Regions from separate parts of the Streptomyces sp. NPDC006997 genome, predicted to be linked through region 1. Evidence: predicted binding sites of a transcription regulator. Region 1 holds the regulator's gene; each other region holds the start of a gene.

Region 1 (7,487 bases):
CTGCCCCAGTGGGTGAGGCGGCGGGCGGGGCCGCCGTCGACGGGCGCCAGGTGCACCTCGGGGGCGCCGTCCCGGGTGGAGGACCAGGCGACGGCGGTGCCGTCGGGTGAGACGCGCGGGTGGTTGACGGGCACGTTGTCGGCGCTCACGCGCCAGGCACGGCCGCCGTCGAGGGGGGCGAGCCAGACGTCGTCCTCGGCGGTGAACGCGACCAACTCGCCGTGCGGATGCGGGAAGCGGAGGTACGCCGTTGCGGCGGACGCTGCGGACTGAGTCACCCGAGCAACCCTATGCAGGCGAGCTGCCCGCGAACAGCGGTTTGGATCACTTGCCACCCCGTCACTCGCCGCCCCATCACTCGCCGCCCCGTCACTTGCCGTCGGGCCAGCAGCGCGGCGCCTGCTGGCAGTACACGGTCTTGGTGACGGTCACGGTGACCGTGGGCCCCGGCCGCTGGCCGCCGGGGTTCCCGGCGGGCGGGGTGCTCGGCGCGGCGTCGCAGTCACCGAGACCCGAGACGCGGAACCGCTCCTTGCCGTCGACCTTGACGGTGAGCTGACCGCGTACGCAGGCGCCGTTGACCGCGCGGGTCACGTTGCCGTCGACGGTGATCTCCTTGCCGCTGTCGGTGCGGCCCTGGCAGTCGACGTCGGCGACGCTGTCCTCGCTGGCGGTCGGCGTGGTGTTGCCGCCGTTCCCGAAGCCGGCTGTGCAGTTGAGCCACTGCACGCCGGTGTCCCGCCGCTCCAGCTCCCGGGTCATCAACTCGTCGGTGGTGAACCCCACCGCCGCCGAGCTGAGCTGGCCCGGCTCGCAGGCCACCAGTCCGCCCACGGCGACGACCGCGAGTCCCACCATGCCTGCCATCCGTCGCGACACCCCCATGACAGGCAGCGTGCCACCGCCGCGCCGGTCACGGAAGAGGACATACGGACACCGCGAAATCCCGAGCGAAACGGACGTTCGACGTCATAGCGTGACCGTCATGGGGAACGACCACAGGCTGAGGAGGCTCGTCGTCGACGAGCGGACGGCGTACGACTGGACGTTACGGCACTCGCACGCGCCGGACGGCGGCTGCCGGGAGACGCTCACGCTGTACCGGGACCCGCGGACGGTCACCCGGATCGCCTTCGGCTCCGGGGAGGGCCGCTACGTCGCCGAGGGGTACTGGTACTCGGGCTCCGTCACCGACGGCCGGGGCAACCTGCTGAACCTGCACGAGCCGGGCGTGGTCCGCGCGTTCGTGGACGAGGCGGACCGGCGCGGACTGCTGGCGGCGCCGGGCGCGGGGACGGTGGAGGTGGACGGCTGGGAGCTGTTCCGGGCGGTGGTGCGGGGCCGACAGGCGCTGGCCTGAGGGGGTTCCTCAGGCCCAGCGTCCGGTGCGCCCCAGCAGCAGCGCGGTCGCCGCCGTGCCCGCCGTCGAGGTGCGCAGCACGCTGCGCCCGAGCCGGTAGGGCCGCGCCCCGGCGGCCGTGAACAGCGCCAACTCGTCCGGTGTCACGCCTCCTTCGGGGCCGACGACGAGCACGATGTCACCGTCCGTGGGCAGTTCGGCGGTGGCCAGCGGCGCGTCGCCGCTCTCGTGGAGTACGGCGGCGAAGTCCGCGTCGGCCAGAAGCGAGGCAACCTGCTTGCCCGTCGCCGCGTCCGCGACGTCGGGGAAGCGGACCCGGCGGGACTGCTTGCCCGCCTCGCGGGCGGTGGCCCGCCACTTGCCGAGCGCCTTCGCGCCGCGCTCGCCCTTCCACTGCGTGATGCAGCGGGCCGCCGCCCACGGCACGATCGCGTCGACGCCGACCTCGGTCATGGTCTCCACGGCGAGTTCGCCCCGGTCGCCCTTGGGCAGCGCCTGCACGACGGTGATCCGGGGCCGCTGCTCGGGCTCCTCCCGCACCGGCGTCAACTCGCCCACGACCAGCCGGTCCTTGCCCTCGGCGGCCCGGACGACGCCCTCGGTGAAGCGTCCGCGCCCGTCGGTGAGGACGACGGCCTCACCGGGCCGCAGCCGCTTCACGGAGACGGCGTGCCGGCCCTCGGCCCCGTCGAGCACGAACTCGGCGCCGACCGCGTCGAGCTGGTCGGCCACGAACACCGGCGCGGTCATCAGCCCCGCCCTCCCGTCGACAACGCTGTCCACGCCGCGTCGAGTTCGGCGGCGAGGACCTCCACCAGCTGTCCGGCGGGCAGCGCGCGGGCCATCCGGTGGCCCTGCCCCGCCCACAGCGCCATGCCCTGCGCGTCCCCGGCCCTCGCCGCCGCCTTCCGCAGCGGCGAGGTCAGGTGGTGCACCTCGGGGTAGGCGGCGGGCGCGTACGGCCCGTGCTCCCGCATGAACCGGTTGACCAGGCCCCGTGCGGGCCGCCCGGAGAACGCCCGGGTCAGCTCGGTGCGCACGAACAGCGGGTTGGTCAGCGCCTCCTTGTGCACGGCGTGGGCGCCGGACTCGTCGGTGGCGAGGAACGCGGTGCCGAGCTGCGCCGCGCTCGCCCCGGCCGCGAGGACGGCGGCGATCTGGCTGCCGCGCATGACGCCTCCGGCGGCGACGAGGGGCACGCTCACCGCCTCCCGGACCTGGGCGAGCAGGGAGAGCAGCCCGATCCCGGCGCCGTCCCGCTCGGGGAGGTCGCGGTGGGTGCCCTGGTGGCCGCCTGCCTCGACGCCCTGCACGATCACCGCGTCCGCCCCGGCCTGCTCGACGGCGACGGCCTCGTCGACGGTGGTCGCGGTGACCAGGGTGAACGTCCCGGCGCGGCGCAGGGAGGCCAGCACGTCGGGCGCGGGTACGCCGAAGTGGAACGACACCACCGGCACCGGGTTGTCCAGGAGGACGGAGAGCTTGGGCTCGTAGCCGTCGTCCCGGCCGCTGTCGGCGTCGCCCAGCTCGGTCTCGTACCAGACGGCCTCACCGGCGAGCTGGTGGGCGTACACGTCGACGGCGGCGGTGTAGGGCGGCGCGGCGTCAGCCGCTCCAGAGGGGCCGGTGCCCGCACCGGGATACTCGGGCTGGGGCAGGAAGAGGTTGACGCCGAAGGGGCGTGGGGTGAGGCTCCGCAGCTGCTTGATCTCCTGGTACATCCCGTCGGCGGTCTTGTACCCGGCGGCGAGGAAGCCGAGGCCGCCCGCCTCGGAGACGGCCGCGGCGAGGCGGGGCACGGAGACGCCGCCCGCCATGGGGGCCTGCACGATCGGACGGGCGAGGAGATCGGTCAGTGCGGAGGACATGACGGCATGTTGTCACGTCCTCCGCGCCAGTCCGAATCGAGTCTTCCGTAGACATATGCCTACGGAGGACTCCGCATGTCAGCGACGGCCGAGGTGACCCTCAGCGCCCGTTGAAGGCGTCCTTCAGCCGGGAGAACAGGCCCTGCTGGCCGGGCTGGAACTGCCCCTGCGGACGCTCCTCGCCGCGCAGCTTGGCCAGCTCGCGCAGCAGCCGCTCCTGCTCGACGTCGAGCTTGGACGGCGTCTGCACCTCGACGTGCACGATGAGGTCGCCGCGCCCGCCGCCGCGCAGGTGCGTCACCCCGCGCCCGTGCAGCGGGATCGACTGCCCGGACTGGGTGCCGGGGCGGATGTCGACCTCCTCCATGCCGTCGAGCGTCTCCAGCGGCACCTTCGTGCCGAGGGCCGCCGCCGTCATCGGGAGGGTGACCGTGCAGTGCAGGTCGTCGCCGCGCCGCTGGAACATGGGGTGCGGCAGCTCGTGGATCTCGACGTACAGGTCACCGGCGGGACCGCCGCCGGGGCCGACCTCGCCCTCGCCGGCGAGCTGGATGCGGGTGCCGTTGTCGACACCGGCCGGGATCTTCACGGTCAGCGTCCGCCGGGAGCGGATCCGGCCGTCACCGGCGCACTCCGGGCACGGGGTCGGCACGACGGTGCCGAAGCCCTGGCACTGCGGGCACGGCCGCGAGGTCATGACCTGGCCCAGGAAGGACCGGGTGACCTGGGAGACCTCACCGCGGCCGCGGCACATGTCACAGGTCTGCGCGGTGGTGCCCGGCGCGGCGCCCTCACCGTTGCAGGTGGAGCAGACGACGGCCGTGTCGACCTGGATGTCCTTGGTCGTGCCGAAGGCCGCCTCGTCCAGCTCCACCTCGATCCGGATCATCGCGTCCTGGCCGCGGCGGGTGCGCGAGCGCGGTCCGCGCTGCGACGCCGTACCGAAGAACGCGTCCATGATGTCCGAGAAGTTCCCGAAGCCGCCCGCGCCGAAGCCGCCCGCGCCCGCGCCGCCCGCCTGGGACAGCGGGTCGCCGCCGAGGTCGTAGACCTGCTTCTTCTGCGGGTCCGACAGCACCTCGTAAGCGGCGTTGATCTCCTTGAACCGCTCCTGGGTCTTCGGATCGGGGTTGACGTCCGGGTGCAGCTCGCGTGCGAGCCGCCGGAAGGCCTTCTTGATCTCTTCCTGCGACGCGTCGCGACGCACGCCGAGAACGGCGTAGTAGTCCGTGGCCACCTACGACTCCGCCAGGATCTGTCCGACGTACCGTGCCACCGCTCGTACCGCTCCCATCGTTCCCGGGTAATCCATGCGCGTCGGTCCGACCACGCCGAGTTTGGCTACTGCCCTGCCGCCCGAACCGTAGCCGACCGACACCACCGACGTGGAGTTGAGCCCCTCGTGGGCGTTCTCGTGACCGATACGGACGGTCATGCCCGGATCCTTCGCCTCACCCAGGAGCTTGAGGAGCACCACCTGCTCCTCCAGGGCCTCCAGGACGGGCCGGATCACGAGGGGGAAGTCGTGTCCGAAGCGGGTGAGATTGGCGGTGCCGCCGATCATCAGCCGCTCCTCGTTCTCCTCGACGAGGGTCTCCAGCAGGGTGGAGAGCACCGTCGAGACCGTGCCGCGGTCCTCCAGGTCGAAGGCCTCCGGCAGGTCCTCGACGAGGGTGGGCACGTCGGTGAAGCGGCGGCCCGCGACCCGGCTGTTCAGCCGCGCCCGCAGGTCCGCCAGCGACGTCTCGCCGAACGGCGCCGGGCAGTCGACCATCCGCTGCTCGACCCGCCCGGTGTCCGTGATCAGCACCAGCATCAGCCGCGCCGGGGCCAGCGCCAGCAGCTCCACGTGCCGCACCGTGGAACGGGTCAGCGACGGGTACTGCACGACCGCGACCTGCCGGGTCAGCTGCGCCAGCAGCCGCACCGTGCGCGCCACGACGTCGTCGAGGTCGACGGCGCCGTCGAGGAAGTTCTGGATCGCGCGCCGCTCGGGCGCGGTCAGCGGCTTCACCTCGGCGAGCTTGTCCACGAAGAGCCGGTAGCCCTTGTCGGTGGGGATCCGCCCGGCGCTGGTGTGCGGCTGGGCGATGTACCCCTCGTCCTCCAGGGCGGCCATGTCGTTGCGGACGGTGGCCGGGGAGACCCCGAGGCCGTGCCGCTCGGTGAGGGCCTTGGAACCGACGGGCTCCTCGGTGCCGACGTAGTCCTGGACGATGGCGCGCAGCACCTGCAGCCTTCGTTCACTGAGCATCGCGCACACCTCCAGCGGTCTTCCCCTCGGCGCTCCCCCTGGCACTCGGCGCTCGCGAGTGCCAGCCTTACCCGGCCCAGTGTACGGCGGTCGGGTACGCCCCCGGCAAGGCCGGTCCCGTGACGGCGTCGGTGAACGGGCGTCGCGACTAGCGTCGCGGGTATGACGGTGACTTGGGAAGAGCTGGGGTGGGAACGGCTGGCGCCGGGGGTCGGGCGGTGCCGGTTGCCGGGCTGGGACTGCACGGTGGGGCTGGTGGTCGGGGCGGGCGCGGCCCTGGTGGTCGACGCGGGGTCGAGCCTCGCGGAGGGCGCCCGGTCGCGTACGCGGGCGCAGTCGCTCGCCGGGGACCGTGTGACCCATCTCGCTCTCACCCATCCGCACTTCGACCACGTCTTCGGCGCGGCGGCGTTCGCGGGCGCCGAGGTGTACGGCGCGGTCGGCGTGGACGCGGTGCTCGGCTCCCGGCACGGCCGTGAGGAGCTGCGCGCGGACGCCGTACGGCACGGTCTCGCCGAGGACCTGGCCGCGGAGGCCGCCGAGACGCTGACCGCGCCCCGGCACCACGTCTCCGGCGAGTGGACGCTCGACCTGGGCAGCGGGCGGCAGGTGCTGCTGGCCAACGTGGGTCCGGGGCACACGGCGTACGACCTCGCCGTGCTGGTGCCGGGCGACCCGGAGGTGGTGTTCTGCGGGGACCTGGTCGAGGAGTCCGGGGAGCCGCAGGCGGGGCCCGACGCCGTACCGGCGCGGTGGCCGGAGGCACTGGACCGGCTGCTGTCCCTGGGCGGCGGGGGCGCGGTGTACGTGCCCGGTCACGGGGCGGCGGTGGACGCGGCGTTCGTGCGGGCCCAGCGGGACGCGCTGGCGGCGCGTTTCGGCGTGTCGCGCTGAGGGCGCGCGGGGGTGTCCATATCGTCATCCGAATGCGCCAGTACTCCGCCGACCTGACCCCGCCCTGGAAGAAGCCCCGGCCCGCCCCCGAGGTCCCGGCGGACCCCGGTCTGGTGGTGGAGGAACAGGGCACCGGCTTCTGCGGCGCCGTGATCCGCTGCGAGGCGGGCACGGTCACCCTGGAGGACCGCTTCGGCAAGCACCGGGTGTTCCCGCTGGAGCCGCGCGGGTTCCTGCTGGAGGGCGAGCCGGTGACCCTGGTGCGACCGGCCAGGGGTCCGGTACGCCCCACCCGCACCGCCTCCGGCTCGGTCGCCGTCCCCGGCGCCCGCGCGCGCGTCGCCCGCGCCGGGCGCATCTACGTCGAGGGCCGCCATGACGCCGAGCTGGTGGAGAAGGTCTGGGGCGACGACCTGCGCGTGGAGGGCGTCGTCGTGGAGTACCTGGAGGGCGTCGACGACCTGCCGTCGATCGTCGCCGACTTCGCCCCGGGCCCGGACGCCCGCCTGGGCGTCCTGGTCGACCACCTCGTCCCCGGCTCGAAGGAGTGGCGCATCGCACAGTCGGTCACCAGCGGACACGCCCTCGTCGTCGGCCACCCGTACATCGACGTCTGGGAGGCGGTGAAGCCGTCGTCCCTGGGCATCGGCTCCTGGCCACGGGTCCCGCGCGGCCAGGACTGGAAGACGGGGGTGTGCCGGGCGCTGGGGTGGCCGTCGGACAACACCGGCGCGGTGTGGCAGGAGATCCTGAAGCGGGTGACGTCCTACAAGGACCTGGAGCCGGAGCTGTTGGGCAGCGTGGAACGACTAATCGATCACGTGACCGTGTCCTGAACGCCGTCCGACCGTTGACAGACCGGGCCTGGTGGGCTGCTCTCCGCCGCTGCGGAGGTGGTCCGTCGATCAGCTCGTCCACACGGCCGAGCAGCTCCTGCTCCCCGCCGAAGCGGGGGTGACCCCTCAGTCCACCAGGTCCCGCACCACCGCGTCCGCGAGGAGCCGTCCGCGCAGCGTCAGCACGGCCCGCCCCTCGTCGTAGGGGTCCCGCTGGAGCAGCCCCTCCGCCAGCGCGCGCCCCGCCGCCGCGAGGCCCGCCTCCCGCAGCAGCG
Region 2 (7,487 bases), on a different contig from region 1:
CGACGACCTGCTCCGCCTCGTCTTCACCACCTGCCACCCGGTGCTGTCCGCCGAGGCCCGCTGCGCGCTCACGCTGCGGCTGCTCGGCGGTCTGACCACGGCCGAGATCGCGCGGTCCTACCTGGTGCCCGAGCCGACGGTCGCCCAGCGCGTCGTCCGCGCCAAACGCACCCTCGCCCGCAGGAACGTCGCCTTCGAGGTGCCGTACGGCCCGGACCGCGAGGCCCGCCTCGGCTCCGTGCTGGACGTCATCTACCTGATCTTCAACGAGGGGTACGCCGCCACCGAGGGCGACGACCTGCTGCGCCCGGCGCTCTGCGAGGACGCGCTCCGCCTCGCCCGGCAGCTCACCGGGCTGATGCCCGAGGAGTCCGAGGCGCACGGCCTCGCCGCGCTGCTGGAGTTCCAGGCGTCCCGGATGGCCGCCCGCACCGGACCCGACGGCACCCCCGTCCTGCTCAGGGACCAGAACCGGGCCCGCTGGAACCGCCTGCTCATCGCCCGCGGGATCACCGCCCTCACCCGCGCCACCACCACCGGCGGCCCCCTCGGCCCGTACGCCCTCCAGGCCGCCATCGCCGCCTGCCACGCCCACGCGCCGTCCTACGACGACACCGACTGGGCCAGGATCGCCACCCTGTACGCCATGCTCGCCGCCCGCGCCCCGTCGCCCGTCGTCGAGCTGAATCGCGCGGTGGCGGTCTCCATGGCCGAGGGGCCGGGACCGGCACTGGAGATCGTGGACGGCCTGGTCGCCGTACCCGCCCTGCGCGACTACCACCTGCTGCCCAGCGTCCGCGGCGACCTGCTGCTGCGCCTCGGGCGTACGACGGAGGCGCGCGCGGAGTTCGCGCGCGCGGCGGCGCTGACCCGGAACGCGCGGGAACGGGAGCTGCTGCTGGGCCGCGCGGAGGGCCGCTAGGGCGTGCCAGGCGCCGGGCGGCAGGCGGGGCTTCCGCAGGACGCCCTAGCCGCCTGCCAGCGGCTGGCCGACGAGCATCGCCGGGGCCCCGGCGACCCGGGTCAGGAACACGGTCGCCGCGCCCGGACCCTGCGGCTTGACCTTCCGCCGCAGCTCCTCCGGCTCCACCGCCGACCCCCGCTTCTTCACGGTCAGCGTGCCGACCCGCCGCTCCCGCAGCAGCGCCTTCAGCTTCTTGACGTTGAAGGGCAGGTGGTCGGTGATCTCGTACCCGGTGGCGTACGGCGTCGGGCGGGCGGTGTCGGTGGTGACGTACGCGATCGTCGGGTCGAGGAGTCCGCCGCCCAGCTCCTCGGCGACCTCGGCGACCAGGTGCGCGCGGATGACGGCGCCGTCCGGCTCGTACAGGTACCGCCCCACCGGCCGGACCTCCGGATCGGGCAGCCCGCGACCCAGGAGCGTGCGCGGACCGGGCAGCAGGGTCGCGCGGACGGCGCCCGGCTCCGTCCCGAACCACAGCACCGCCTCCTTCACGTCCCCGCCGTCCGAGACCCACTCGGCCTCGGCCTCCGGCGGCACCGCCTCGTGCGGGATGCCGGGCGCCACCTTCAGCGCGGCGTGCGGGGCCCGCGCGGCGGCGCGCACGGCCCAGGAGAGCGGAGGGGAGTACGCCTCCGGGTCGAAGACGCGCCCCCGCCCGCCCCGACGCGCCGGATCGACGAACACCGCGTCGTACGGCGAGACGTCGACCTCCGTGACCTCCGCCTGCCGCACCTCGACCAGCCCGGCGAGCCCGAGCGCCTCCGCGTTGGCCCGCGCCACCGCCACCGTCAGCGGGTCCCGGTCCACGGCCAGCACCCGGATGCCCGCGCGGGCCATGGCGATCGCGTCCCCGCCGATCCCGCAGCACAGGTCCGCCACCGAGGTCACGCCCAGCGCGGTCAGCCGCCGCGCCCGGTACGCCGCCACACTCGCCCGCGTCGACTGCTCGACGCCGTGCGGGGTGAAGAACATCCGCGGCGCGTCCTCGGCCCCGAACTTGGCCACCGCCCGCTGCCGCAACCGCGCCTGCCCCAGCGCCGCCGACACCAGCTCGGCGGGGTGCTCGCGGCGCAGCCGAGTGGCGACGGCCAGTTCCTGGGCGGGGTCGGTGCCGCGCACCGCGTCGAGGAGGGCCAGGCCCTCGGGGGTGCGGAGGGGGGCGAGGGGGTCGTTCACCGGTTCGTTCACCGCCTCATTGTCTTCGGTCCCCGGCACGCGCTGTCGGCCAGTCGGTGGATGGTGCGGGGATGGGCGGCGGTGTCGGCGGGGGCGGGGGCGGGGGTGCTGCGAGGATCCCGCACCATGCGAGTAGTAGGACAAAACGATGTAGGACAAGGTGGCGGGAGGGGGAGGGCGTGGGTGAGGCGCGCCCTGCTGCTCGGCTTCGCCGCCACCGCCACCATCGCCTCCGCGTGCGCGCCCGGCACCCTCGGCTCCGGCGCCGAGGCCGGTCCCGCCCCCGGCCAGCAGCCGCACCTGCACGCCCCGGCCGCCCGCGCCCTGCACTCCTACGCCACCCGGCTCCAGGCCGCGCACACCGCCCGGGTAGCGGCGGCCCGGCGCTGGCACCTGCGCCGGGTACCGCTGACGGCCCCGCCGCCACCCGCCCGCAAGCCCCGCATCCGCACCCGCGAGGGCTTCGAGGTGGACGGCCACCGGAACCGGAACCTCCCCCCGGTCTTCACCACCGTGCCCACCCGCCACAAGGTCGTCTTCCTCACCATCGACGACGGCGCCGAGAAGGACCCGGAGTTCCTGCGCATGACGCGCGAGCTGGGGATCCCGTACACCGCGTTCCTCAGCGACTACCTGATCAAGGAGGACTACGGCTACTTCCGGCGGATGCGGGCCGACGGCGCCACCCTCAACAACCACACCCTCCACCACCCCTACCTGCCCGCCCTCTCGTACGCCCGCCAGGAGCGGGAGATCTGCGGGATGCAGGCCGTCATGGAGAAGCGCTACGGCACCCGCCCCACGCTCTTCCGCCCGCCGTTCGGCAACTACGACAAGAGCACGCTGATCGCGGCGAAGTCCTGCGGCATCAAGTACGTGCCGCTGTGGAGCGAGGAGGTCTTCGTCGACCACTGGGACTACCGCGAGTGGGACCGCGACCTGCACCCCGGCGACATCGTCCTCAGCCACTTCCGGGGCCGCGCGCACTGGAAGGGCACCATGCCCGACATGATGCGCCGATTCCTCGACAAGGTGACGGCGAAGGGCTACGCGGTGGCCCGCCTGGAGGACTACCTGTGAGGCCCCGGGCCGTGCTCCCGCTGCTGCTCCTGACCGCCGTCGCCGCCGGGTGCGCGCAGCAGCCCGCGCCCCGGGCGGACGCCCGCGCGGCGGGCACCGAGTCCCGGCTGCCGCCCGTCGTCGACCGGGTGCCGACCCGGGACCCGGTCGTCTTCCTCACCTACGACGACGGCGCCGAACGCGACCCGCGCTTCGTCGCCACCATCCGCGACCTGCGGCTCCCGGTGACGCTGTTCCTCACCGACCGGGTGGCGGGCCCCGGTTACGGCCACTTCGCCCGGCTCCGCTCGGTCGGCGCGGGCCTGCAGAACCACACCCTCGACCACACCGCCCTGCGCGGCCTGCCGTACGCCGGGCAGCGCGCCGAGATCTGCGGCCAGCAGCGCAAGCTCCACGCCCGCTTCGGCGTCCGCCCCCGGCTGCTGCGCCCCCCGTACGGCACCCACGACCTCACGACCCGCCGCGCCGCCGCCGACTGCGGCGTCACCGCCGTCACCCTCTGGCGCGCCACCGCCACCGGCACCGGCCTGCGCTACACCCGTGCCCCGCACCGCCTGGGCCCCGGCGACATCATCTCGGTGACCCCGGACGACGCCGACCGCGCGGCGGTCGTGACCCGCACCCGGCGGGTGCTGCGGGAGGTGGCGGCGGCGGGGCTGCGGGTGGGCCGCCTGGAGGACTACCTGTAGCGGTGTCAGCCCGTCCGGCGCTTGCGGACGAGGCCCCCGCGCCGGGCTGAAATCCCGCGCCGCGCCGCAGGCAATTGGCACTCCGCTTGACCGAGTGCTAATCGCGGTCATAGTCTCGGGTCTGGCACTCCCCACCGGAGAGTGCCAACTACGCGACGGGCAGGTCCGGCACCCGCGACGACGGATCGACCTGGTCGCCACCTCAGACAGTTAACCCCGTGAGATCTCCGAAGGGGGAGGTCGGATCGTGACGACCGCCAGCTCCAAGGTTGCCATCAAGCCGCTCGAGGACCGCATCGTGGTCCAGCCGCTGGACGCCGAGCAGACCACGGCCTCTGGCCTGGTCATCCCGGACACCGCCAAGGAGAAGCCCCAGGAGGGCGTCGTCCTGGCCGTGGGCCCGGGCCGCTTCGAGGACGGTAACCGTCTTCCGCTCGACGTCTCCGTCGGCGACGTCGTGCTCTACAGCAAGTACGGCGGCACCGAGGTGAAGTACAACAACGAGGAGTACCTCGTGCTCTCGGCCCGCGACGTCCTCGCGATCATCGAGAAGTAGTTCACCCGAAGCTCCTTGCTTCACACTGCGCCCCTGGCTGCCCCCGCGACCGATAACGAAGCCGGGCGCCCGGGGCGCAGTGTCTTTACCCCCAGCTTTCTAGCTTTCCGAGAGGGCTCCCGCTGCCATGGCGAAGATCCTGAAGTTCGACGAGGACGCCCGTCGCGCCCTTGAGCGCGGCGTCAACAAGCTTGCCGACACCGTGAAGGTGACGATCGGCCCCAAGGGCCGCAACGTCGTCATCGACAAGAAGTTCGGCGCCCCCACCATCACCAACGACGGCGTCACCATCGCCCGCGAGGTCGAGGTCGAGGACCCGTACGAGAACCTCGGCGCCCAGCTGGTGAAGGAGGTGGCGACCAAGACCAACGACATCGCGGGTGACGGTACGACCACCGCCACCGTGCTGGCCCAGGCGCTGGTCCGCGAGGGCCTGAAGAACGTCGCCGCCGGTGCCTCCCCGGCCGCCCTGAAGAAGGGCATCGACGCGGCCGTGGCCGCCGTCGCCGAGGACCTGCTCGCGACCGCCCGCCCGATCGACGAGAAGTCCGACATCGCCGCCGTCGCCGCGCTGTCCGCCCAGGACCAGCAGGTCGGCGAGCTGATCGCCGAGGCGATGGACAAGGTCGGCAAGGACGGTGTCATCACCGTCGAGGAGTCCAACACCTTCGGCCTGGAGCTGGACTTCACCGAGGGCATGGCCTTCGACAAGGGCTACCTGTCGCCGTACTTCGTGACGGACCAGGAGCGCATGGAGGCCGTCCTGGAGGACGCGTACATCCTCATCAACCAGGGCAAGATCTCCTCCATCCAGGACCTCCTGCCGCTGCTTGAGAAGATCATCCAGACGAACTCCTCCAAGCCGCTGCTGATCATCGCCGAGGACGTCGAGGGCGAGGCCCTGTCGACCCTGGTCGTCAACAAGATCCGCGGCACCTTCAACGCCGTCGCGGTGAAGGCCCCGGGCTTCGGCGACCGCCGCAAGGCGATGCTCCAGGACATGGCGGTCCTCACCGGCGCCACGGTCATCTCCGAGGAGGTCGGCCTCAAGCTCGACCAGGCCGGTCTCGACGTCCTCGGCACCGCCCGCCGCATCACCGTCACCAAGGACGACACCACGATCGTCGACGGTGCCGGCGAGAAGGCCGACGTCGAGGGCCGCGTCAACCAGATCAAGGCCGAGATCGAGAACACCGACTCCGACTGGGACCGCGAGAAGCTCCAGGAGCGCCTCGCGAAGCTCGCCGGCGGCGTGTGCGTGATCAAGGTCGGCGCCGCCACCGAGGTGGAGCTGAAGGAGCGCAAGCACCGTCTGGAGGACGCCATCTCCGCGACCCGCGCCGCGGTCGAGGAGGGCATCGTCTCCGGTGGCGGCTCCGCCCTGGTCCACGCCGTCAAGGTCCTGGAGGGCAACCTCGGCAAGACCGGCGACGAGGCCACCGGCGTCTCCGTGGTCCGCAAGGCCGCCGTCGAGCCGCTGCGCTGGATCGCGGAGAACGCGGGCCTGGAGGGCTACGTCATCGTCTCCAAGGTCGCCGAGCTGGAGAAGGGCAACGGCTACAACGCCGCCACCGGCGAGTACGGCGACCTGCTCAAGGCCGGCGTCATCGACCCGGTCAAGGTCACCCGCTCCGCCCTGGAGAACGCCGCCTCCATCGCCTCCCTCCTCCTCACGACCGAGACCCTGGTCGTCGAGAAGAAGGAAGAGGAAGAGCCCGCCGCGGCCGGCCACAGCCACGGCCACGCGCACTGACGCACCTCGTACGTCAGCTCCGAGGCCCGGCACCCCGCGAAGGGTGCCGGGCCTCCGGCTGTTCCCGCTTCCGGGCCGCGGCTACCGCTCCAGCTCTTCCAGCGCCCCCAGCTGGTCCATCAGCCCCAGGCGGTCGTACTGCCACCAGCCCTCGGTGATCTTGCCGTGGTCGCCGAAGCGGAAGATGGTCGTGCCGGTCATCGTGGCCTGCCTGCCGGTGGGCGCGATGCCCATGAAGTCGCCCTTGTGGGTGCCGCGCCAGGTCCAGCGGTTGCAGACGCGGTCGCCATCGGCGAGCTGGTCGTGGAGGTCGAAGGTGAAGTCGAAGGCGCCGCGCCACATCTCCATCTCGCGGCGGATGTGGTCCATGCCGATGCTGTCCTCGACGTTGGCCGGGTCGTGGTCGTGGTAGTTCTCGGCGAGCACCTCGTCCAGCGGCGGCAGTTCGGGGGTGTCCGCGGCGAGCAGGTCGTAGAACCGTCGCGCGGTCGTCTTGAGGAGTTGCTCGTCCCGCACCACGTCGAGGTCCGTGAAGGTCGGCGGTCCGTCGCAGAGGGCCACCATCTCCTGGAAGATCCGGTCCGTCTCCGGCAGCCGGGAGTTCTCCATCGCCTGCTCGTACGACGGGAACTCCACGAGCTCGACGAAGTGCGTGCCGTCGGACCGGTCCCTGCCGATCACGTCGTGCGTCGCGGTCCGCTTCCCCCTGGTCTTCTCGACCCACTGGTCCATCAGCCGGTCCATCTCGTCGAACCGGCTCGTCCTGCAGTCGATGAGCTGTACGAAGGTCATGGCGCCACCTCCCGGCTGCCCGGGTATCCGGTTTGCACGGGTTTGTCACGACCATTCTCCCACCGGGGACAGACCGGGGAGGGCGGACCGGAGAGGTCGGGCGCTACTGCGGGCCGTACTTGCGGCCCGTCTTCGAGGTCATCCCGCCCAGCAGCCCGCGCGGCACCACCTTCACCACGCCCATCAGCGCCTTGTACCGGGCGTCGGGGACGGACACCGTCTTGCCGCGGGCCAGGTCGGCCAGCGCCGCCGCCACCAGCTTGTCGGCGTCCAGCCACATCCAGCCGGGGATGTTGTCGGTGCCCATCCCGGCCCGCTCGTGGAACTCGGTGCGCACGAACCCGGGGCACAGGGCCATCAGCCGCACCCCGCTGCCCGCCAGGTCCCGCGCCACGCCCTGCGTGAACTGCACGACCCACGCCTTGGACGCGCCGTACGTCCCGCGCGGCACGAACGCCGCCACCGAGGCGACGTTGA
Region 3 (7,487 bases), on a different contig from region 1:
GGGCCCGGTCCCGGAGGAAGTCCGCGTCGGCGCCCAGGCCGTGCACGCCCACCCGGGTCGCGCCGAGGCCGTCGGTGAACGCCTCGCGGCAGGCGGTGAAGGCGTCTGCCCAGCGCCGGGTGAGGAAGCCGAGGCGGTCGGCGCCCAACATGCCGTGGAGGATCTCGGCGGCGATGTCGTCGGGGAGGACGCGGAAGTACTCGGGGGGTGCCCAGGGGGTGTGGGAGAAGTGGCCGATGCGCAGGTCGGGGCGGAGGGCGCGGAGCATTCCGGGGACCAGGGTGAGGTGGTAGTCCTGGACGAGCACGCTCGCCTCGGGGGCCGCCTGCTCGGCCAGTGCCTCGGCGAAGGCGCGGTTGTAGGTGGCGTAGTTGTCCCACTGGGCGCGGAACCCCGCGTCGAAGGTGGGGGCGACGGGGGTCTCGTACAGCATGTGGTGGACGAACCACAGGACCGAGTTCGCGATGCCGTTGTAGGCGTCCGTGTGGACGGACGCCGGGATGTCCAGCATGTGGACGCCCGGTTCCGTGACGCCGCGGCGCAGCGCCTCGCGGTCGCCGTCGCCCAGGGTCGAGCAGACCCAGAGCGCGCCCGCGTCGGGGCCGATCGCGGAGAGGCCGGAGACGAGCCCGCCGCCGCCGCGTCTGGCGTGCAGCGAGCCGTCCTCGTCCACCTGGTAGGAGACCGGGCCGCGGTTGGACGCGACCAGCACCTGTGCAGCCTGCGTGGAAGCCATACGCCTCAACCTAGCCCGGCCCGGAAACGCTCAAACGTGCGGTTCGGCACGCTGGCCCGGTCAGGCCACCTCGCGGGCGGCGTACTCCGCGATCTGTACCATCGGCGGGCGTTCCTCCGTGTCGACGGAGTAGGTGCGCGGCTCGAAGCCGTCCTCCCCTCGTTCGAACTGGGTGAGGGACGGGCGGATCAGGTGGCCGCGGGCCAGGCGGAGCTGGGCGGTGCGGTAGATCGCCGCCGCCATCCGGCCGAGGGCCTGGCCGTCCTGGTGGCGGTGTTTGCGGACGCCCACGTCGACCTGGGCGAGGGCGTCCAGGCCCACCAGGTGCAGGCTGTCGACCAGCATCCCCAGCTCCACGCCGTAGCCGACGGGGAAGGGCAGCTGTTCGAGGAGCGTGCGGCGGGCCGCGTACTCCCCGCCCAGCGGCTGGACGAAGCCCGCGAGCTGGGGCCAGTGCATGTTGAGCAGGGGGCGGGCCATGAGTTCGGTGACCCGGCCGCCCTGGCCGCCGGTGCCGGCGAGGGGGCGGTCGTACATGGCCTTGACGAGGTCCACGCCGGGGTCGGTGAGCAGCGGGCCGACGATGCCGGAGACGAAGTCGGAGGAGAACTCCCTCAGGTCGGCGTCGACGAAGCAGACGATGTCCCCGGAGGTGGCCAGCAGGGAGCGCCAGAGGACCTCGCCCTTGCCGGGGACGGTGGGGACGCGGGGGAGGATCTCGTCGCGGTGGACGACCGTGGCGCCCGCCGCCGCGGCCACCTCGGAGGTCTGGTCGGTGGAGCCGGAGTCCACCACCACGATCTCGTCGACCAGAGGGGTCTGGTGTACCAGGTCGTGGCGGATCGTGGCGACGATGTCGCCTACCGTCTCCTCCTCGTTGAGCGCGGGCAGCACGACGCTGACCGACTGGCCCGTCGCGCGTTTCGCGGCCAGGATCCGGTGGAGCGGTCGGTCCGTCTTGGACCAGGAGCGGGTGCTCAGCCAGCGCTCGACTTCTTCCAGCACAGTTGGCGGCTCCTCACTGTTCGATCAGGTGGTCACAGCGGTTCCGTGTGATCCATCTCGCGGTTCGGACGTCTCTCTCAACTGTCCTGGCCTTCGGTTACAGTCTTGAACAACGCGGATGACCATCGCATGTCGGGGGTCGTCAGTGTTCACAACCACATACCGCTCATCCAGAGGGGCAGAGGGATACGGCCCGTTGAAGCCCCGGCAACCCTCCAGTCGGTTCTCGTAACCGGTCGATGACGACCGTTCTCAGCGAGGCTCCCGGCTAGGGAAGGTGCCAAATCCGTCTCACGGCGAGATGCGTCGTGAGGAAGATGAGGAGAAAGGGCCTCGCCTCACATGGCTGTGCAGACTGTTGCAAGCGCCACCCCCACTGTCGACCTGGGTCCCGCCGCGGCGCTCTCCTGCCGGGAGTGCGGACACCGGGTACCCCTCGGCCCCGTCTTCGCCTGCGAGGAGTGTTTCGGGCCGCTGGAGATCGCCTACGACTTCTCCGGGTACGAGGCCGAAGAACTGCGTCGGCGGATCGCCGCCGGGCCCGCCAACATCTGGCGGTACGCGCCGCTGCTGCCCGTTCCGGCCGACGTGGCCGAGAAGCCCAACCTGAACCCCGGCTGGACCAAGCTCGTCGACGCCCGGAACCTGGCGGCGGAGCTGGGCGTCACCGGCGGTCTGTACGTGAAGGACGACTCCGGCAACCCGACGCACTCCTTCAAGGACCGGGTCGTCGCGCAGGCGCTGGAGGCCGCGCGGGCCTTCGGGTTCTCGACCCTCTCGTGCTCCTCGACCGGGAACCTCGCGGGGGCCGTCGGTGCCGCCGCCGCCCGCGCCGGGTTCCGGTCGTGCGTGTTCATCCCGCACGACCTGGAGCAGGGCAAGGTCGTCATGGCCGCTGTCTACGGCGGGGAGCTGGTCGGCATCGAGGGCAACTACGACGACGTCAACCGGTTCTGCTCCGAGTTGATCGGCGACCCGGCGGGCGAGGGCTGGGGGTTCGTCAACGTGAACCTGCGGCCCTACTACGCCGAGGGGTCCAAGACGCTCGCCTACGAGGTGTGCGAGCAGCTCGGGTGGCGGCTGCCCGACCAGATCGTGGTGCCGATCGCCTCCGGGTCCCAGCTGACGAAGATCGACAAGGGGCTCCGGGAGCTGGTTGAACTGGGGCTGGTCGAGGACCGGCCGTACAAGGTCTTCGGGGCTCAGGCGCTCGGGTGTTCGCCCGTCTCCACCGCCTTCAAGGCCGGGCACGAGGTCGTGCGGCCGCAGAAGCCCGACACCATCGCCAAGTCGCTGGCCATCGGCAACCCGGCCGACGGGCCGTACGTGCTCGACATCGCCCGGCGCACCGGGGGCGCGGTGGAGGACGTCACGGACGCGGAGATCGTGGACGCCATCAAGCTGCTGGCGCGGACCGAGGGCATCTTCGCCGAGACGGCGGGTGGCGTGACGGTGGGCGTCACGCGCAAGCTGATCGAGAACGGCGTCCTCGACCCGACGCTGACCACCGTCGTCCTCAACACCGGTGATGGTCTGAAGACCCTCGACGCGGTGGCCGGTACCGGTCTGACCGCGACCATCCGTCCCAACCTGGAGTCGTTCCGAGAGGCTGGCCTCGCATGAGCGTGACCGTTCGTATCCCCACCATCCTGCGCACCTACACCGGCGGCCGGGCCGAGGTCGCCGCCGAGGGCGCGACCCTCGCCGAGGTCATCTCGGACCTGGAGAAGAACCACACCGGGATCGCCGCCCGCGTCCTCGACGACCAGGGCAAGCTGCGCCGGTTCGTGAACGTGTACGTCAACGACGACGACGTGCGCTTCGAGCAGGGGCTGGAGACGGCCACCCCGGACGGCGCCGGCGTGTCGATCATTCCGGCGGTCGCTGGCGGCTGAACCGGGTCGAGCGTTCTTCTTGTGACCCCCTCCGTAAAAGCGGAGGGGGTCATTCCATGTGATTGAGCGCGGTACAGTTGGGGAACGGGTCGCCTTCCGGATGCCGAGGGGATATGAGTTCCGGCTCCGCGTGCGATAAGAAGTAGCCAAAGTGTGTGCCACTTTTGCGCCATTCAATCCTTTTGTCGGGCCCGACTTGCCCTGAATTCTGGTGAATTTCTGGTAAATTCCCGAACGGGTCTGCCCGGATTTCTCGTCCGACTGACCTGTTGCAGACGGCAGTTGGGCAGATACATTCGGCCGCGGTCGACGCGTTCCGGCGCACGCCCCCGATCCACGGGGGGTGAGGTCTGACCCGGATCCGCGAAGTGTGGATCTGTGCAAGGGCCAGTAATAGGGGAGTTAGGCATGGCTCAGGGCACCGTCAAGTGGTTCAACGCGGAGAAGGGGTACGGCTTCATCGCGGTCGACGGTGGTGCGGACGTCTTCGTCCACTACAGCGCGATTCAGATGGACGGTTACCGCACCCTGGAAGAGGGCCAGCGGGTCGAGTTCGAGATCTCGCAGGGTCAGAAGGGCCCGCAGGCAGACATGGTTCGCGTCACCGCCTGAACGTTCTTCCGCGAAAGGCCCGCACCGGCGGCAGGTTGCTGCCGCCGGTGCGGGCCTTTCGTTGTGTCCGGGGGGCGCGGCCCGGGGCGGGGGGCGCGTGGGGGCGCCGGGGGAGTGTTCGCGGGGGCTGGGCACCCGTCCGGAACCCGGTAGCCGCTTGCGCCCGCCCGTCGCCCGGCCGCCCCCCTCGACGAGCCCGCTTCGCGGGCGCGCCTTGCACTCGACGGGGTCGAGTGCTAATCATTGGCGTTAGCACTCTGAAGGTGAGAGTGACAACGAAGGACCGGGTCGGTGAGGCCCGCAGGCCGGGTGGGGAAGGAACCACGAGGCCGGCGAGCCGTCCGTCGCGGGCGCGGGCGCGGTCCGAAGGAATCACCCCCAGTCCTGGAGGGACCACTTCACATGGCCAAGATCATCGCGTTCGACGAGGAGGCGCGGCGCGGCCTCGAGCGCGGCATGAACCAGCTCGCGGACGCCGTCAAGGTGACCCTCGGCCCCAAGGGCCGCAACGTCGTCCTTGAGAAGAAGTGGGGCGCCCCCACGATCACCAACGACGGTGTCTCCATCGCCAAGGAGATCGAGCTCGAGGACCCGTACGAGAAGATCGGCGCCGAGCTGGTCAAGGAAGTCGCCAAGAAGACGGACGACGTCGCCGGTGACGGTACGACCACCGCGACCGTCCTCGCCCAGGCCCTCGTCAAGGAAGGCCTGCGCAACGTCGCCGCCGGCGCCAACCCGATGGCCCTGAAGCGCGGCATCGAGAAGGCCGTCGAGGCCGTCTCCGGCGCCCTGCTCGACCAGGCCAAGGAGGTCGAGACCAAGGAGCAGATCGCCTCCACGGCCTCCATCTCCGCCGCCGACACCCAGATCGGCGAGCTGATCGCCGAGGCCATGGACAAGGTCGGCAAGGAAGGCGTCATCACCGTCGAGGAGTCCCAGACCTTCGGTCTGGAGCTTGAGCTGACGGAGGGTATGCGCTTCGACAAGGGCTACATCTCCGCCTACTTCGCGACCGACATGGAGCGCATGGAGGCGTCGCTCGAGGACCCCTACATCCTCATCGCCAACTCCAAGATCTCCTCGGTCAAGGACCTGCTCCCGCTCCTGGAGAAGGTCATGCAGTCGGGCAAGCCGCTGCTGATCATCGCCGAGGACGTCGAGGGCGAGGCCCTGTCGACCCTGGTCGTCAACAAGATCCGCGGCACCTTCAAGTCCGTCGCCGTCAAGGCCCCGGGCTTCGGCGACCGCCGCAAGGCCATGCTCGGCGACATCGCCATCCTCACGGGCGGCGAGGTCATCTCCGAGGAGGTCGGCCTCAAGCTGGAGAACGCGACCGTGGACCTCCTGGGTCGCGCCCGCAAGGTCGTCATCACCAAGGACGAGACCACCATCGTCGACGGTGCCGGCTCCGCCGACCAGGTCGCCGGTCGCGTGAACCAGATCCGCGCCGAGATCGAGAACTCCGACTCCGACTACGACCGCGAGAAGCTCCAGGAGCGCCTGGCCAAGCTCGCGGGCGGCGTGGCCGTTATCAAGGCCGGTGCCGCCACCGAGGTTGAGCTGAAGGAGCGCAAGCACCGCATCGAGGACGCCGTGCGCAACGCCAAGGCGGCCGTCGAGGAGGGCATCGTCGCCGGTGGTGGCGTGGCCCTGCTCCAGGCCTCCCAGGTCTTCGAGAAGCTGGAGCTGGAGGGCGACGAGGCCACCGGTGCCGCCGCTGTGAAGCTGGCCCTGGAGGCCCCGCTGAAGCAGATCGCCGTCAACGCCGGTCTCGAGGGCGGCGTCGTGGTGGAGAAGGTCCGCAACCTCACCCCGGGTCACGGCCTGAACGCCGCGACCGGTGAGTACGTCGACCTGATCAAGGAAGGCATCATCGACCCGGCGAAGGTGACGCGCTCCGCGCTGCAGAACGCCGCGTCGATCGCCGCGCTCTTCCTCACCACCGAGGCCGTCATCGCCGACAAGCCGGAGAAGGCCGCCGCGCCCGCCGGTGGCGGCGGTATGCCGGGCGGTGACATGGACTTCTGATCCTCCCGGATCCGGTAGTCCACCGTACGACGCCGAGGGCGGTCCTCCTGGTGACAGGAGGGCCGCCCTCGGGCGTTCCCGGCGTTCCTCAGCGGGCGATCCGTACGGAGGTGAAGCGGGGCCAGGTGCCGTCCGGGTCCTCGTTCCGCACGCCCAGCGCGATGCCGCCGCTGGTCTCGGCGGGCGGCACGCCCTCCGGCCGGGGGACGGTGAGAGTGGTGCCGTCGACCGTGATCCGCACGGACCGGGGCGTCACCCGCAGCGTCAGTTCCCGCTCCGTGGCGGGCGCCAGCCGTCTGCTGGTCACCCGGGGCTCGTCCTCGCCGGGGCCCCGCTGGACGAACCGCAGACCGGCCCGGCTCACCGTGAGGGTGGCCGGGTGGAGGCCGCCGTGCCCCACCTCGACGGAGACGCCGGTGTCCGGCCCGCTCAGACGGTCGGTCCGCGCGGTGACCCGGTAGCCGCCCCAGTCCGCGCTGGCCAGCGGACGGTACGCCGCCGACAGGTGTGTGTGCCGCGCCGAGCCCGCCCCCGTCAGCGCCGCCAGGCCGCCGCCCTGGCCGTCCGGGAACCTCCAGCGGCCGGGGTGGCGCAGAGGCCGCGGCTCGTCCCCCGGCACGGAGGCCGACCACGCGCGCAGGCTCCGCAGCAGCGCCGTGGGGGTCGTGTCCGCCACCACCTCCAGACGCTGCACGAGACCGGCGGCTGCCGCCCGCGGTCCGGCGGGCAGGGGGCGCGGGGCGCTGTTGGTGAGCGTGACGGCGTACCGCTTCCGCAGCAGCCGGTCCAGTACGGCCGTACCCCCGCCGGGCAGGTTGGAGGCGCGGCCCGTCTCCGAGAACGGGTAGGCGAACAGGCGGGGCGCGGGCAGGGCGTGCCCGGTGAGCGCGCGGGTGGAGCGGTCGAGGTCGTGGGCGACGCGGGTCCGGTACTCGGCCGTCGTCTCCAGGCGTCTCGCCGCCTTCCGCCACAGCCGGTTGGCGAGCACCGAGCCCTGCTGTCCGGCGGCGTCGACGGCGGCGCGGCGGTGGCCGTCGTGGGTGTGGGCCTGGAAGTCCCAGCGGCCGGAGCCGGCCATCCGGCCGATCTCGGCCCAGGTGAGGTAGTAGGGGCGGCGGGTACCGACCGCGCCGGTGATCAGGTACGTCGCCGCCCGCATCCGGTGCTTGGCGAGGACCGGGTCGGCGTACGCCCACAGACCCCGGGTGCCG

What was found. The regulator HrcA, encoded in region 1, represses chaperone genes, less so after heat shock. The targets are predictions, from matches to a motif close to TTNGCACTCNGNNNNNCNGAGTGCNAA.
Region 2: a site for HrcA is predicted at 3,984-4,010, ahead of groES (co-chaperone GroES). Genes of this name have one in related genera too.
Region 3: a site for HrcA is predicted at 4,462-4,488, ahead of groL (chaperonin GroEL). Genes of this name have one in related genera too.

The regions. Positions count from the first base shown of each region.
Region 1 covers NZ_JBEYHH010000009.1:136,736-144,222, forward strand. Annotated here, with positions in the region: gene ABZ659_RS11600 (S41 family peptidase) at 1-278, opposite strand, end outside; gene ABZ659_RS11605 (hypothetical protein) at 370-858, opposite strand; gene ABZ659_RS11610 (hypothetical protein) at 986-1,360, shown strand; gene ABZ659_RS11615 (16S rRNA (uracil(1498)-N(3))-methyltransferase) at 1,370-2,110, opposite strand; gene ABZ659_RS11620 (nitronate monooxygenase) at 2,110-3,228, opposite strand; gene dnaJ (molecular chaperone DnaJ) at 3,329-4,465, opposite strand; gene hrcA (heat-inducible transcriptional repressor HrcA) at 4,466-5,482, opposite strand; gene ABZ659_RS11635 (MBL fold metallo-hydrolase) at 5,645-6,376, shown strand; gene ABZ659_RS11640 (DUF3097 domain-containing protein) at 6,409-7,212, shown strand; gene hemW (radical SAM family heme chaperone HemW) at 7,339-7,487, opposite strand, start outside.
Region 2 covers NZ_JBEYHH010000016.1:169,930-177,416, reverse strand. Annotated here, with positions in the region: gene ABZ659_RS18170 (sigma-70 family RNA polymerase sigma factor) at 1-922, shown strand, start outside; gene ABZ659_RS18165 (methyltransferase domain-containing protein) at 968-2,179, opposite strand; gene ABZ659_RS18160 (polysaccharide deacetylase family protein) at 2,324-3,220, shown strand; gene ABZ659_RS18155 (polysaccharide deacetylase family protein) at 3,217-3,909, shown strand; gene groES (co-chaperone GroES) at 4,157-4,465, shown strand; gene groL (chaperonin GroEL) at 4,593-6,218, shown strand; gene ABZ659_RS18140 (ester cyclase) at 6,300-7,010, opposite strand; gene ABZ659_RS18135 (SDR family oxidoreductase) at 7,114-7,487, opposite strand, start outside.
Region 3 covers NZ_JBEYHH010000030.1:22,427-29,913, reverse strand. Annotated here, with positions in the region: gene ABZ659_RS26535 (trehalose-6-phosphate synthase) at 1-736, opposite strand, end outside; gene ABZ659_RS26530 (glucosyl-3-phosphoglycerate synthase) at 797-1,741, opposite strand; SAM riboswitch class I at 1,905-2,065, shown strand; gene thrC (threonine synthase) at 2,084-3,364, shown strand; gene ABZ659_RS26520 (MoaD/ThiS family protein) at 3,361-3,636, shown strand; gene ABZ659_RS26515 (cold-shock protein) at 4,045-4,248, shown strand; gene groL (chaperonin GroEL) at 4,651-6,276, shown strand; gene ABZ659_RS26505 (polysaccharide deacetylase family protein) at 6,365-7,487, opposite strand, start outside.